Regions from separate parts of the Luteibacter sp. HA06 genome, predicted to be linked through region 1. Evidence: riboswitches for the same ligand, from Rfam matches in the RefSeq annotation. Region 1 holds a riboswitch; the other holds the start of a gene.
The links. A riboswitch is a leader RNA that binds a small molecule or an ion and turns the genes downstream of it on or off. The one in region 1 is predicted to bind thiamine pyrophosphate.
Positions count from the first base shown of each region.

Region 2: it holds a riboswitch for thiamine pyrophosphate, as region 1 does, so the genes downstream of both, ACVWWJ_RS03165 (TonB-dependent siderophore receptor) here and thiC (phosphomethylpyrimidine synthase ThiC) in region 1, are expected to answer to the same signal.

Region 1 covers NZ_JBSSDZ010000001.1:4,478,200-4,486,043, reverse strand. Annotated here, with positions in the region: gene ACVWWJ_RS20735 (VirK/YbjX family protein) at 1-68, opposite strand, end outside; gene lpxL (LpxL/LpxP family Kdo(2)-lipid IV(A) lauroyl/palmitoleoyl acyltransferase) at 191-1,108, opposite strand; gene waaA (lipid IV(A) 3-deoxy-D-manno-octulosonic acid transferase) at 1,190-2,455, shown strand; gene ACVWWJ_RS20720 (TolC family outer membrane protein) at 2,519-3,931, opposite strand; gene ACVWWJ_RS20715 (protein-L-isoaspartate O-methyltransferase family protein) at 3,966-4,625, opposite strand; gene ACVWWJ_RS20710 (TetR/AcrR family transcriptional regulator) at 4,991-5,653, shown strand; TPP riboswitch at 5,690-5,788, shown strand; gene thiC (phosphomethylpyrimidine synthase ThiC) at 5,863-7,725, shown strand.
Region 2 covers NZ_JBSSDZ010000001.1:720,888-728,731, forward strand. Annotated here, with positions in the region: gene bufB (MNIO family bufferin maturase) at 1-799, shown strand, start outside; gene ACVWWJ_RS03150 (HvfC/BufC N-terminal domain-containing protein) at 796-1,533, shown strand; gene ACVWWJ_RS03155 (hypothetical protein) at 1,743-2,417, shown strand; gene ACVWWJ_RS03160 (phosphotransferase enzyme family protein) at 2,440-3,591, shown strand; TPP riboswitch at 3,595-3,690, shown strand; gene ACVWWJ_RS03165 (TonB-dependent siderophore receptor) at 3,745-5,922, shown strand; gene pnuC (nicotinamide riboside transporter PnuC) at 5,912-6,493, shown strand; gene ACVWWJ_RS03175 (CDP-alcohol phosphatidyltransferase family protein) at 6,500-7,120, opposite strand; gene ACVWWJ_RS03180 (hypothetical protein) at 7,324-7,521, shown strand; gene ACVWWJ_RS03185 (LysR family transcriptional regulator) at 7,518-7,844, opposite strand, start outside.

The DNA of each region.
Region 1 (7,844 bases):
CGTGAGCGCGAGCTATGCCATTCGGCCCGGCCGCGCAGGGATCGCGCGAAGCGGAAGAGCGACTGCATGGGGTAGGTCCGTCTAAGGGGGAAGACGAACCTTATTTACGCTCGCATTTTTTCGCGGAGCTTTCGTCGTGGCTGACGGGAAATAGTTGCCTAGGACCGTACTTAAACGCGATCGTGCGGGATCAGTAGATCTTCGGCTCGCCAGGCGGGCGCGTCTTGAATCGCTTGTGCACCCAGAGGTATTGCTCGGGTGCTTCCCGCGCCATGCTTTCGATCTGTGCGTTGACCGACGCCGTGTCGCGCTCGGCATCGTCGCTCGGAAAATCCGCAAGCGGTGCACCCAGGCGCATGGCGTAACCGGCGTCGTCGGGCAGTCGGCGGTGATAGAACGGAATCACCAGTGCGCCGGACAAGCGGGCAAGGTGGTGGGTAGCGGTAATCGTTGCCGCCCTGACGCCGAAGAACGGCACGAAGACGTTGTCCTTGCTGCGCATGTCCTGGTCGGGCGCGTACCACAGCGTGCCGCCTTTCTTCAGGTAGCGCACGGTGCCGCGGATATCGTCCTTCTCGAACATCGCATCGGCATAGTGCAGGCGCGAACGCAGCACGGCGAACTCGAACACGTCCGAATCCATGCGCCGGTACATCCCGGCGATGCGGATGCGCGAGGAAACCAGGCGCGCACTGAGTTCCAGATGCGAAAAATGTCCGCCGACAAGCAGGACACCACGACCCGCGGCGCGCGCGGCCTCCAGGTGCTCGAGACCGTCGACGGTGACCGGGACCTTCGCGATGGCGCGGTCCGAGCCCATCCAGCCGAGCGCGAATTCGGCCAGCATCATGCCGACATCGAAGAGGTTGGCCCGCAGCAGGGCCTTCTGGGCAGCTTCGCCCAGTTCGGGGAAGCAGAGGGCGATATTGGTCGCGGCGATGCGCCGGCGCTCGGGATTCAGGTGCAGGGCGAGCCGGCCCGTCGTGCGGCCCAGGCGCATCAGCGCGCGAAAGGGCAGGTGGGCGATCAGCCAGATGACGCCGACGCCGATCCACGCCGCCCAGTGACGAGGAGCAAGCAGGCGCAGGGTGAAGGAGGGGCGGGGCATTCCGGGCATGTCCCGGCATTGTAACGAATGGGGGCGGCTATACTGCCGGGTCACCGGGAAGTCCCAGGGAACCGCGTGCTGCTGCGTCTGATCTACAACTGCGCCATGTACCTGTTCACGCCGCTGGTGATGCTGCGGCTGATGGCGCGCGGCATGCGTTACGGCGACTACCACGTGCGCTGGCGCGAGCGCTTCGGCCGCTTCCCGCTGCCGCGCCTGCATGGGTGTCTTTGGGTGCACGCGGTGTCGGTCGGCGAGGTCAATGCGGCCGAGCCCCTGGTCAAGGCCTTGATGGAGGCTTATCCGGAGGCGCCCATGCTCGTCACGACGGTGACGCCGACGGGATCCGAACGTGTCCGCCAGTTGTTCGGCGACCGCGTCCACAGCGTCTACCTGCCCTACGACCTGCCGTTCGCGGTGCGGAGCTTTCTGCGCAACACGCGCCCGCGGCTGGCCGTGATCGTCGAGACCGAGATCTGGCCGAACCTGTACTTCGCCTGCCGCCGGCACGGCATTCCGCTACTGATCGCCAACGCGCGTCTCTCCGAGCGCTCGCTGCGTGGTTATTCGCGCATGAGTTCGCTGGTGAAGGGTGCACTGCGCTGCGTCAGCCACATCGCCGCACAGTCGCGCACGGACGCCGCACGTTATCGCCTGCTCGGCGCCGAACCCAGCCAGCTCACTGTCTGCGGCAACCTCAAGTTCGACATGCCTGTCCCCGAGGATGCCTGGGCGGCCGGCAAGACCATGCGCGAGGCCTGGGGCACCGGACGCCCGGTGTGGATCGCGGCGAGCACGCACGAGGGCGAAGAGATGAGCGTGCTCGAAGCACACCTCGACGTGATGCGGCGCCTGCCGGATGCGTTGCTGTTGATCGCCCCGCGACACCCCGAGCGCTTCAAGGCGGTGGAATCGTCCGTGCGCAGCCTGGGTTTCCACGTGGGTACGCGCAGCAACGATGGCGTGCCCGGCCAGAACACCCAGTGCTTCGTGATCGACTCGATGGGCGAGCTGCTGCGCTTCTTCGCCGCCTGCGATGTCGCCTTCGTCGGCGGTAGCCTGGTCCCTATCGGCGGCCATAACGTACTCGAGCCCGCGGCACTGTCGAAGCCGGTCCTGGTCGGCCCGTACACGTTCAATTTCGAAGAGATCACCCAGGCCCTGCTCGATGAATCCGGTGGCCAGCGTGTCGCCAGCGGCGGCGAACTCGGCGAGCAGGTGCTCGCCCTCCTGCGCGACCACGAGCGCCGCCAGGCCATGGGCACCGCCGCCCGCCACGTCTTCGACAGCGAGCGCGGCTCCGTCGGCAAAGTGATGGAACTGGTCGACCGCCTGCTGCAGGAATAAGAAGCGGAATAAAAAAGGCGGACCCGAAGGCCCGCCTTTTCATCGCGCGATGGAACGTGGCCCTTACTGCAGCAGCGAGTTCACCGCTTCGAGGTCCTTGATGTCCACCGTGCCGGCTGTCTGCTTGAGCAGGAGCTTGTCGAGGATGAACTGGTGGCGGGCCTGCGAGTAGTCGCTGAGCGACGAGGTGAGGTTCTGCTGGGCGATCAGCACGTCGACGATAGTGCGGGTACCGACTTCGAAGCCGGCCTGCGTGGCGTCGCGGGCGCTCTCCGACGACTCGACGGCCGCCTTGGTCGCGCCGACCTTGCTGATGCCGGCGACGACGGAGCGGTAAAAGTTCAGCGTGTCGCGGACCACCTGGCGGCGTACCGATTCCAGGGAGTCCTGGGCGGCGTCGCGCTGGTAGATCGACTGGCGGACACGCGACTGCGTGAGGCCGCCGGAGAAGATCGGCACGTTGAGCGTGAGGCCGACCGAAGTCGCGCCACGGCCGTTGCTGCCGGACGACGAACCAAGGGTGCCCGCGGTGGCAGCAGAACCGACGCCGCCGTTCTGCGCCCATGCCGTGGTCTTGTTGTAGCCCAGCGAGGCGTCGATCGTCGGCAGGTGGCCGGCGCGCGCGGACGAGATGCTGTGCTCGCTCGAGTCGACGCTGTACTGCGCGGCGAGGATGCTCGGGCTGCTCTTGACCGCTTCGGCGACCCAGGCCTTCGGATCGTTCGGCGTCGGGGCATCCATCGGCAGCTGCTCGCGCAGCTTCTTCAGGTTGTCTGCCGGCTTGCCGGTGATCTGGGTGAGCGCTTCACGCGAATCGGCAAGCGTGTTCTCGGCCGTGATGACGGAGGCGACCGAAGTGTCGTGCTGGGCCTTGGCGTCCTGCACGTCCGTGATGGCGGACAGGCCGACGTCGAAACGCTGCTGGGCCTGCTCGAGCTGGCGGGCGAGGGCCTGCTCGTTGGCCTTGGCGAACGTCAGGGCGTCGTCGTTGGTCAGGACCTGGAAGTAGGCCGTGGCGACGCGCGTCAGAAGCTGCTGGACGGCTGCTTCATAGGTCGCGTTCTGCGAGTCCGCCGATGAATGGGCGGCCTGCAGGTCGGCGATCTGACTCAGGTTGAACACGCTCTGCGTCACGGTCGCGCTCAGCGTGCGCTGGCGGGTGTGGCCGATGTCGCTCGACAGGAGCGGATTGCCGGCGCCGTCGACCAGCGGATTGCCGGCGGCGTCGGTCAGCACCTCACGCGAGGGGCCGGCGGGATTGCTCTGGGTGATGCCGAGCGAGCCGTTGACCTGCGGGAGCAGCAACGCACGTGCCTGGTCCACGCCTTCGCCGGTGGCGAGACGGGTGGAATCGGCCTGCGACAGCACCGGATCGTTTGCGCGGGCCTGGCGGTAGGCGTCGAGCAGATCTTCAGCATGGCTCGCGAACGGCGTCGCGGCCAATGCCAGCGCGACGGTGAGCAGCTTCAAGCGCATGGTTTCGCCTCGTGGGTGATGGGTAATCTGTGGGTCAGAGCACGAAGCGCTTCACCGGCGCAGCGTGCGCCAGGTAAGGAAGGTCCGTTTCGAACAGCGATTCCTCGCGGAAGCGGCCTTCACCCTCGTGGGTGAGGAGCACTGCCGTCTGCGCGGGGGAATCGCCGCGTACGACGAACATGCGCCCACCCGGCTTGAGCCAGCGCACGAACTTTTCCGGAACCGTGTGGACGGCACCGGTGATCACGACGGCATCGAAAACGCCGGTCGGGTTGTAACCGTTGACGGCCTCGGCGGTCTCCAGCGAGATGTTGGTCACGCCGGTGGCGGCAAGGCGCTGACGAGCGGCCTCGACGAAGTCGGCGTGCATGTCGATGCTGGTCACGTGGGCAGAAAGGCGGGCCAGGCAGGCGGTCAGGAAGCCCGAACCGGTGCCGATTTCCAGCACGGCGTCGGACTTCTTGAGCTCGAGGGCCTGCAGCACGCGGCCTTCCACGACCGGCTTCATCATCACTTCGCCGTGGCCCAGGGGCAGGGTCAGGTCGGCGAAAGACACGTTGCGGTGGGCCGCTGCGACGAAGTCTTCGCGGCGGATACCCTTCAGGGTCTCGAGGACGTCGAAGTCCAGGACTTCCCACGGGCGAACCTGGTTCTCAACCATGTTCTGCCGGGCCTGCTCGAAATTCATCGCCATGGTGTTGGATTCCGTACGAAAAGCTATGAAAAGGTTCGAAAGGATAAGCGTTCGGAGCCTGCTTTCCCAATGTGTTAAGGCTGAGGGCCCCGTACCGCTGCTACTAAGTGCCGGAAGTCACCGGACGGGGCTGACGGAAGTCATGCCCCATCCCCTACTGTGGCTCGCTGGCGCCTGAACGGCCTGATGGCGCAAGTCCCTGATGCCCATGGGAACCGAGTCGGCTGGCCCCACTTCATTCTAAGGTAGACGGGTGGTCAGGCTCTCACTTTTTCCTGCGGCGTGGATGACAACCATGACGTGCTGGAAATAACTGAACCGCTGCGTATAATAAAGTCATAATTTTTGTTTGTGAAGGTGTAGCCATGAACGCCAGCCCGAAAATGAAAACGCAGGGTCCCGGGCGTCCGAAGGATATGGAGAAGCGCGCGGCCATCCTCGATGCCGCCAAGGCGCTCTTCACCCAGGGCGGCTTCGCGGGAACCAGCATGGACGCCGTCGCGGCCTCCGCCGGCGTATCCAAGCTCACCGTCTACAGCCATTTCGGCGACAAGGACAACCTCTTCCGCGAGGTCATCCGCGCCCATGTGCAGGAACGCCTGCCGGACGATCTCTTCGACTTCAGCCCGGGCGCGGATATTCGCGTCACCCTGAATAACATCGCCAGCCGTCATGCGGCGATGGAAACCAACGTCGAATCGGTTGGCACCTTCCGCGCCATCCTCTCGGACTGCCAGGCCGGTGGTAACCCGCGTTTCGGCCGGCTGGTCTGGGAAGAAGGCCCGGTGCGCATGCACAAGCTGATGCAGCGCCTGCTCGACGGCGCCACGGCGCGCGGCCAGCTCGAAATCGCGGACACCTCTCGCGCCACCACGCAGTTCCTCGCCCTGCTCAAGGGTGATCTCCTGCTCCGCCGCCTGTTCGGTTGCGAAGACTGCGCCGTGCAGTTCGGCGAAGAGGTCAAGGCCAACGCCCTGGCGGCCGTCGAGATGTTCATTCTCGCCTACGAGCCGCGTCCGAACTGCTGAGCACTCGCTTCCGGCACCCGCTTCGTGGTTGAATCCGCCTCGAAGCGGGGGTGCCCAAGCAATTGCGTGGGCTGAGAGAGTCCCTTCGAACCTGATCCGGTCCGTACCGGCGTAGGAAGCTTCGTCCACGGGTAACGTGCGTCCGCGCACGTGTGCTTCCGTGGCGGCGCCGTCCGCTTCTCCCCTTATCCGCAAGGAACGAGAAGCCAATGAACGCCATGCCCTCCGATCTTGCCCGCGCCGCGCGCGAGCTCTCCGAAGCCGTTACCACGCCGATCGCCGGCTCGCGCAAGATTCACGTGACCGGTAGCCGCCCCGATCTGCGCGTGCCGCTGCGAGAGATCGTCCAGGCCCCCACGCCGACCCTGTTCGGCGGCGAAGAAAATCCCCCGATCGTGGTCTACGACACCTCTGGTCCCTACACCGATCCCGAGCACGCCGTCGATCTGGCCAGCGGTCTTCCAGCACTGCGCGCGCGATGGATCGCCGAGCGGGGTGATGTCGAGCGTCTGGATGGCCTGTCTTCCGCCTTCGGGCGGGCGCGTGCCGACGATGCGCGCCTGGACCCCATTCGCTTTGCCTTCCCTCGCATGCCCCTGCGCGCGAAGGCGGGAGCCAATGTCACGCAGATGCACTACGCCCGCCGCGGCATCGTGACACCGGAGATGGAATACATCGCCATCCGCGAGAACCAGCGTCTGGATGCCCTCGTCGACAGCGCGCTTCGCGTGCAGCATCCGGGCGAATCCTTTGGTGCCTCGCTGCCGAACCGGATCACACCCGAATTCGTGCGCGACGAAGTGGCGCGTGGCCGCGCGATCATTCCCGCCAACATCAACCATCCGGAAGTCGAGCCGATGATCATCGGCCGCAACTTCCTGACCAAGGTCAACGCGAATATCGGCAACAGTGCGGTGAGCTCCGGGATCGCCGAGGAAGTGGAGAAGCTGGTCTGGGCGATACGCTGGGGCGGCGATACCGTGATGGATCTTTCCACCGGCAAGCACATCCATGAAACGCGCGAATGGATCATCCGCAATGCGCCGGTGCCAATCGGCACGGTACCGATTTACCAGGCGCTGGAGAAGGTGGGTGGCGTTGCCGAGGACCTCACCTGGGAGATCTTTCGCGACACGCTGATCGAACAGGCGGAGCAGGGCGTCGATTACTTCACCATCCACGCCGGCGTGCTGCTGCGCTTCGTTCCGCTGACGGCAAAGCGTGTGACGGGCATCGTCTCGCGTGGCGGCTCGATCATGGCCAAGTGGTGTCTTGCGCATCATCGCGAGAACTTCCTCTACACGCACTTCGAAGACATCTGCGAGATCATGAAGTCTTACGACGTGTCCTTCAGTCTCGGCGATGGCCTGCGTCCGGGCTGCATAGCCGACGCCAACGACGCCGCGCAGTTCGGTGAACTCGACACATTGGGTGAACTGACCAAACTGGCCTGGAAGCATGACGTGCAGACCATGATCGAAGGTCCCGGGCACGTGCCGATGCACCTGATCAAGGAAAACATGGATCGTCAGCTGGCGGTATGCGACGAGGCGCCGTTCTACACCCTGGGCCCTCTGACCACGGATATCGCGCCCGGCTACGACCACATCACCAGCGCGATCGGCGCGGCGATGATCGGCTGGTTTGGCACGGCCATGCTCTGCTATGTCACGCCCAAGGAACACCTCGGCCTGCCGAACCGCCAGGACGTGCGCGACGGCATCATCGCGTACAAGATCGCCGCGCACGCGGCGGATCTCGCCAAGGGACACCCGGGCGCACAGGTGCGCGACAACGCCCTGTCGAAAGCACGTTTCGAGTTCCGCTGGGACGACCAGTTCAACCTCGGCCTCGATCCGGACAAGGCTCGCGAATTCCACGACGAGACGATGCCGAAAGACGCGCACAAGTCGGCCCACTTTTGCTCGATGTGCGGGCCGAAGTTCTGCTCGATGAAAATCACCCAGGACGTCCGCGACTACGCCGCCGGCATGGAAGAAAAGGCAGCCGGCATGGAGGGGAAGGCGCAGGAATTCCGCGCCCAGGGAAGCGAGGTCTACAGCAAAGCCTAAACGCACTGTGGGAGCCGCTTCAGCGGCGATGCTCTTCGCCCCTGTGGGAGCCGCTTCAGCGGCGATGCTCTTCGGGCATCTCCGCTCCGTCAGCTTTTCGCCGATGAATCGGCTCCCAC
Region 2 (7,844 bases), 3.8 Mb from region 1:
TCTGCGTATTCCGCACTACGCCGACTTCATCGCGACGCAGCAGCCGGTCGACTTCGTCGAAGTGATCTCCGAGAACTTCATGGTCGATGGTGGTCGCCCGCTCGATATCATCGACCGTGTGCGCGAGCGCTACCGCGTCGCGCTGCACGGTGTATCGATGAACCTCGGGTCGGCGAACGAGGTCGATGCCGACTATCTGCGCCGTCTGCGCAAGTTGGCATCGCGGGTCGATCCTCTGTGGATCTCCGATCATGTCAGCTGGACGGGCATCGACGGCTTCAGTTCCCACGATCTGCTTCCGCTGCCCTATACGGACGAAGCACTCGACGCGCTGGCGACCAACATAGCGATCGCACAGGATGTTCTCGGGAGGGCACTGGTACTCGAGAATCCTTCCACCTATCTCGCCTTCGCGCACACGACGATGACCGAAGCAGCGTTCCTGACGGCGCTCTGCGAGCGCACGGGTTGCTACCTCCTGCTCGACGTCAACAACATTTATGTCAGTGCGACCAATCACGGGCTCGATCCCGACGACTGGCTGCACGGACTGCCACTGGATCGCGTGCGGCAGGTTCACCTGGCCGGGCACAGCCAGGGCCGGGATATGCTGATCGACACCCACGATGCGCCGGTGCCCGATCCCGTCTGGCAGCTTTACGCGCGCTTCGCTTCGCGGCTCGGCCACGTCGCCACCATGATCGAGCGCGATGATCACATCCCGCCATTGGGCGAACTTCTCGTCGAGTTGCAGCACGCCCGTGAAATCGCTTCGTCCGCTACGCGCCGCGCCGCATGAAGTTGGGCGACCTACAGCGTCGCTTTATCGCCTCGGTGTCCGGCGCCTCGCCGGCAGACGGCTTCGACGAACGCGGCATGCGTGTCTACGCGAACAACTACCGTGGCCAGCTGGTCGCTGCTCTTGGCGATACGTACGCAAAGACCCGGCTCTGGTTGGGCGATGACGCCTTCGACGCCGAAGCCGCTCGCTATGTCGATGCCAATGCGCCGGGTTCCTGGACACTCGACACCTACGGTCGCGCCTTCGCGGACATGCTAGAGGCTCGCTATCCGGAGGATCCCGATGTCCACGAACTGGCATGGATGGACGGCGCCCTTCGCGACGCCTTCAGTGGTGCCGATGCCGTAGCGATCAACGTCGACGCACTGGTCGCCGAGGATTGGGAGCACGTAGAGTTCGTCTTCGTGCCTACCCTGCGATTTCGCCGCTCACGCAGTAACGCGCCGGCTATCTGGAAGGCGCTCTCCGAGGAGGTCATGCCTCCCGCCGCCGAGCGAACGGACGCCGGTGGCGGCGTTCGCGTCTGGCGCAAGGGACTTTTCCCGCAGTTCGCCAGCATGGACGCGAACGAGTGCGCTTGCCTGGACCTCGCGCTGGCTGGCGCGACGTTCGGCGAAATCTGCGCGCTGCTAGGCCGGCTTCGCGGGCCCGGGCTGATCGCCTCCGAGGCGGGCAGGCTGCTTCGCGGCTGGGTGGGCGACGGTCTTGTCAGGCATCTGCGCAAAAGCTGATTGACCCGGCCGGCCCACGCGCCGACAATCCGCACACTTTCAGCCCCATGAGACACCGATGGACGACGACCCCAGGCATCCGTTTCGACGCCGCTAGTGGGCCTCCGTTCGTGTTTCGCGGCCGGTAGCCATGCTGGCCACCGGCAGGTCACCCCGTTGACCTGCTTTCCGATATCCCAGTCGCCTTGACCGACGGGGAGGTAAGCACCATGCGCCACTTCTTCCTTTTCACTTTCATCCTGATTCTCTCCCTGTTCGCCTCGCCCTCGATGGCGTCGGGAGGCAGCTATCTGGTCGACGATGCGTCGACCGCCACGCCCGGCCGCTGCCAGCTGGAGAGTTGGTTTCAGGCTTTCCGTGGCGGCACGCACACGGCCTGGACCGTGCCGGCCTGCGGCGTCGGTCCGGTGGAGTTCGGCCTCGGGCTCGGCGCCCAGTCGCACCCCGGAAACAACATGCAGAACCCGTCGATCAAATGGCAGCTGCGAAACGGTGACGACGCCGGCATCGGCCTTGCGCTCGCCACGGATACCACGTTGCAGAACGGTCACCGGATGGGCTCCAACGTCTACGCGGCGAGCAACTTTGGTCTGGACGATGAGCGCCGCCTGATGGCGAACGTCAACCTCGGCATGACCCGCGTGGAGCAGGGGGCTTGGCACCGCCTGGCCGGCGTGGGCTTCGAGTTCGCCGTCACCAAGGAGGTGGCCTTGCTTGCCGAACGCCTGTGGGCGGCGCGTCTGTCCCAGGCCACACAGGCAGGCGTGCGCTTCTACTTTGGCAAGGAGGACGGCGACAGCGTCGACCTCGTCATGGGACGTGAGCGTGAGCGCGCCGCGCCGACTTCGCACTGGGCGACGATCGGTCTGAATCTCGCCTTCTGAACGCACGGGGTAGACTGCGCCGATGAATGACGAAGCGCACCTTACCCACGGCCTCGCAGGCGACGAACTGCCGCCGGACTGGCCGCCGCTGACACTGGCCGAGGTGGGCGTTGTACTGCGTGCATTCCCTGCCCACGGTGATGTCCAGGCATTGCGCTGGCGTAGCCCGCGGCCGCTATCGGCCGCGGGCATCGTGCGCACGTCCGCGGGTGAGGTCTTCGTAAAGCGGCATCACAGTAGCGTTCGCACGGTGGCCACGCTCACCGAGGAACATCGGTTCGCGACGCACCTGCGCCAACGCGGCGTGCCGATACCGCGCGTGCTCGAGAACGAGAATGGCGAGACGGCCGTCGTGATCGGTGAGTGGATCTATGAGGTGCACGAGACGGCGCGCGGGACGGATGTTTACCGCGACGCCTTCTCGTGGTCGCCGATCGGCGAAGCGGCTCATGCACGGGCTGCGGGTGCGATGCTCGCGCGGCTGCATCTGGCCGCGAAGAATTACGAGGCACCGCAGCGGTCCACGCACATCCTGGTTGCCCGCGCGGACATCCTGTCGTCGGAAGCCCCACTGGATGCCATCGCAGCGCTGCTTCCGTCGCGCGCCTTCCTGGACGTCTATTTGCGGGAGCGTGACTGGCGCGCGGAAATCGGCGAGGCGATCGAGCCCTGGCATGCGCATGCAGCGGCTGGGCTGTCCCGGCAACCGCGTCTGTGGACCCATGGCGACTGGCACGTGTCGAACCTTTGCTGGAGCGACGCGAGCGATAGCGCGCAGATCACCGATGTTCTCGACCTCGGCCTCTCCGCGGCGACGTTCGCGCTGTTCGATCTCGCCACCGCCATCGAACGGAATGCCATCGCATGGCTCGATATCGCCCGCGGCGATATCGGTCGCGATGACCTCGCCCTGGCGCTGATCGACGGATATCACGACGTATCCCCGCTGACCGGGAACGATCTGGTCCTGCTCGCCGACCTCCTGCCGATCGTTCATCTCGATTTCGCCCTGTCCGAGATCGAGTACTTCGAGGGCGTGACGCACCGCCGTGACCACGCCGACGTTGCGTACCACACCTTCCTGCGCGGCCACGCCGCCTGGTTTCACGGGCGGCACGGCCAGGCCCTGCTCGAGGCCATCCGTCACGCCGGGCGGCGATTCGTGGTTCAATAGGCGCTCTAGAAGCGGGGGTGCCTGGCGTTGCCAGGCTGAGAGAGTCCCTTGGAACCTGACCCGGTTAGTACCGGCGTAGGGAGCTTGCAGAGCCACGGACGTCCCCGGACGACGTGGCTCGCCGTCGCTTCGTCCGTGAACCTGAAGACGACGATGACTTTCTCCCGTACCCCGCTGGCCCTGGCCTTGTTCTCGATGCTTGGCGTGGCTCATGCCGCCGACGATGCCGTCCCGCAAAAGGCGCGCACCCTGGCCACCGTCGACGTCAACGCGACCACGTCCACCGGCTACCAGGCCGCTGACTCGCAGCTCGATACGTTCGGGAGCTTCGGCAACGCGCCGCTGCACGACACGCCGGCAGCGATCACCGTAATCACCCGCGCGCAGATCGACGACCGCCAGCCGCGGACGCTCAGCGAGCTGGTGCGCGGGGATTCCGCGATCAACGACAACTACGCACCGGCTGGCTACTACCAGGACGTCTCGATCCGCGGCTTTCCGCTGGACCTGGCGACGGGCTTCCGCTTCAACGGCATGATCGAATCGGCCGAGCAGCTTCCCGGTCTGGAAGGCAAGGAGCGGGTCGAGGTGCTGAAGGGTCTTGGCGGCCTGGAAGCCGGCGTCGTGGAGCCGGGTGGCCTCATCAACTATGTCAGCAAGCGCCCGGCGGACGTCCACACGGTGACACTCGGTACGGATTCGCACGGCTCCAACTACGAGGCTATCGATGTCGGTCGGTGGTTTACGCCGTCGTTCGGCCTGCGCGTGAATGCCGCCAACGAAAAGACGCACGCGGCCATCGAGCATACCGACGGACGACGCAGCTTCGTCTCCGTTGGCGCGGACTGGAAGATCACCGATGCGGCGACCTTGCAGTTGGACACCGACTACCAGACCAGTGGACAGCGCTCGGCCTCGGGCTACCAGCTGCTCGGGGGCACCCAGATCCCCCAACACCCGAGCCGCACGCAACTCCTCGGATACGAGCCGTGGCAGCGGCCCGTAGGCATCCATTCGAGCAATACCTCGCTGCGCTTCAACTATCGCTTCAGTGACAGCTGGAACGCGCAGGTATCGGCAGGCCATAGCCACACGGTGATCGACGATAACGTTGCATTCGCCTACGGCTGCTTCTATGCCGCCTCGTGCGCATCTGGCGCGACACCGGGTTATTTCTTTGCGCCCAACGGTGACTACGACGTTTACGATTTCCGCAGTCCGGACGACTCGCGACAGAACGACGAGCTGCGTGCGGTGGTTACCGGTACGTTCGCGACGGGTGCGGTCGATCATGAACTGAACGTCGGTGCCAGCGCGTTCCGCCGCACCGTCGACCAGCGCGCGTATGTTTACGACTACGTTGGCACCGCGAATATCGGTGACCGCGTACCGCCGTACTTCGATCCATCGCCTAACGAGCCGGGTCCCTCGGAGCGTCGCCTGACCAGCTGGCAGCGCACCCTGTTCGCAATCGATCGCGTGCACCTCGGCGACACCTGGCAGGTGCTCGCCGGCGCCCGCCTGGTCAAGCTCGATGAACGCGCGTATGACGATACGGGCGCGCTGGAGCGCGATACGCGGATGACCAAAACCCTGCCGCAGGCTGCCGTTTTGTGGCAGCCGACGGCGCCGTTGACCACGTACGTCAGCTACGGCGAGGGACTCTCGCTCGGACGCGAAGCGCCGTACTGGACCTCGAACGGTAGTACCACGCTGGCGCCGCTGCAGTCGCGCCAGGTGGAGGCCGGCGTGAAGTATGCGGTGAGCGATGCTCTCGATCTGCAGGCGGCGGTTTACCGCATTCGCCAGGCGTACCAGTTCGCCCGGCCGGACGACACGGCGGAGGGCTTCACTTTCGTCCAGCAGGGGCAGGAGGTGCATACCGGTATCGAGCTCAACCTAGCCGGGCGCGTCACCGACAACCTTCGTCTCACCGCCAGCGCCAACGTGATCCGTGCGCGTGCCGAGAACACGGGTACGCCGGCCTACGAAGACCATCAGGTCGTCAACGTGCCCCGCTGGCGCACGGCCGTGTATGCCGACTACACCCTGCCATTCGCCCCACAGCTTGCAGTTCTCGGTGGCTGGCGCTACGTCGGTACCAACGTCGCCACGCCGAACGGCGATACGCGAGTCCCGGCGTACCATGTCTTCGACGCCGGCCTGCGCCTGGTCTCGTCGATCGGTACGCATGCGATGACCTGGCGGCTCAACGTGGACAACGTGTTCAACCATTTCTACTGGCGCGACACGGGCACCTCGGGTGGCGACAGCTACCTGTTCCCCGGCATGCCGCGACTGGCCCGGCTGTCGATGACGTATGACTTTTGAGCTTTCATGGTTCGAAGTGTCCGCCGCGCTGGTCAGTGCGGCGGGCGTGTGGCTGACCGCGCGTCGTAGCCCTTGGTGCTGGCCGGTAGGGCTTGTCTCGGTGATCGCCTACGCGTGGATCTTCGTCGACGCGAAGCTGTACTCGGATACCGTGCTGCAGGTGATTTTTGCCTTCCTGATCCTCTACGGATGGCAGCGCTGGTCGCGAAATCTCGACGGGAGCGGGCATGTCCGCGTCGCCGCACTGGACGCCCGCAGCGCCATCCAGCAGATCGCGATCGGAGGTGCCGGTGCCCTCGCGCTTGGTTACGCCATGCACCGCTACACCGACGCATCCCTGCCATGGCTCGATGCCGCACTCACGGCATTCAGTCTTGTCGCCCAGTGGTGGCAGGCACGTCGCCATGCCGCCGCGTGGTGGCTGTGGATCGCTGTGGACGTCATCTATGTCGGCGAGTATGTCTACAAGTCGCTTCCGGTCACGGCAGTGCTATATGCAGGCTTCGTTGTGCTCGCTGCGTTCGGGTTGCGCGCCTGGCGCCGTGAGCCCGTCGCTCCTGTTACGGCCTGAGCTTGCTCACAATTTCGGAATGCGAATCCGGCTCACCATCAAGGCGCCGGAAACGGCGAACATCAGCGATAACGGGTGCAGGCCGAGCGAGGCAATGTGGGTGATGCCGAACCAGAGGTTTTCGTGCAGCGCACCCATCGACGCGGCGGCGCAGAGCACGGCGACGAGAAGGATCGACGTCGGGATGGGGGTGCCTTCAAAGTGAGTGACCTTGCCCTCGTCGTTCGAGTTGACCTCAGCCGTAACGTTGTAGCGCGCAAGGCGGGAAACGCCGCAGCAGACGAACATGATCAGGATCGCGCGGTCCAGTCCCCCCTGCATGCCGCAGCCATAACCGATGACGGCCGGCGCGACGCCGAACGAGACCACGTCGGCGAGGGAGTCGAGTTCACGGCCGAGCAACGACGCGCGCTGGCGCCACCGGGCGATCCGCCCGTCGAGCACGTCGAAGATGAGCGCGAGCAGTACCAGTCCGGAGGCCATGTACAAGTGCCAGACACCGCCTTCCTGAAGGTAGGTCATCGTCGAGAACAGCGCGCCCACGCCACTGGCGGCATTGCCGAGGGTGAACCAGTCGGCCAGCGCGAAGTCGCGAATCATGGAGAACGGTCGCGGTTTGGTGGTCATCGGCTCGTCCGGGCGGTAGGTGGGCGCCAGTTTACAAGGCCGGGGAGTCGGGAAGACGTGGACGGCCGATCGCGCTAGCCTCGTTAGACCCACCTCGTACGATGGCAGGCCCATGACCGCACGCGCCACCGAGCTCGCCGCGCAGCTCATCCGCAATTTCAACGACGCCCCCACTGAACGCCTCGTTCGCGAGCCACTCTACGATGTACCCGCATCAGTTCATCAACACCTCGGATGCGCCGCTCAAGTACCTGTCGATCAGCACGCGTGAGTCGCCGGAATTCGTCGAGTACCCGGACTCGGGAAAACACTCGGCCATCGTGAGGCACCGTGACGGTTCGCGTACCAGCTACGTCCAGCGGGCGGAGAATGGGCTGGACTACTGGGACGGCGAGCCCTAGAGCGCGCCTGCCGGTTGCACCAGCACATCGAGAAAGGCCTGGGCCAGGCGGCCCGGTGCATCGCCATGGCGTGCGCGGTAACCGACGACGATCTCCCAGCACGGCTCTTCGGCCTCGGCGATATCGGCGAACGATATCGGTTTGGCGTGACGGTCGTCGCGCCGGATCTTCGCAATCGATTCCGGCACCAGCGCAACGCCAAGGCCCTGTGCGGCGAGTTCGAGCAGCATACCCATGTCGTTGACCTCGAACTGCGTGCGCCTGCTCAGCCCCGCCTCGGCGAATGCACTGTCGATGAGCTGGCGCATGCCCCAGTCGGCGCG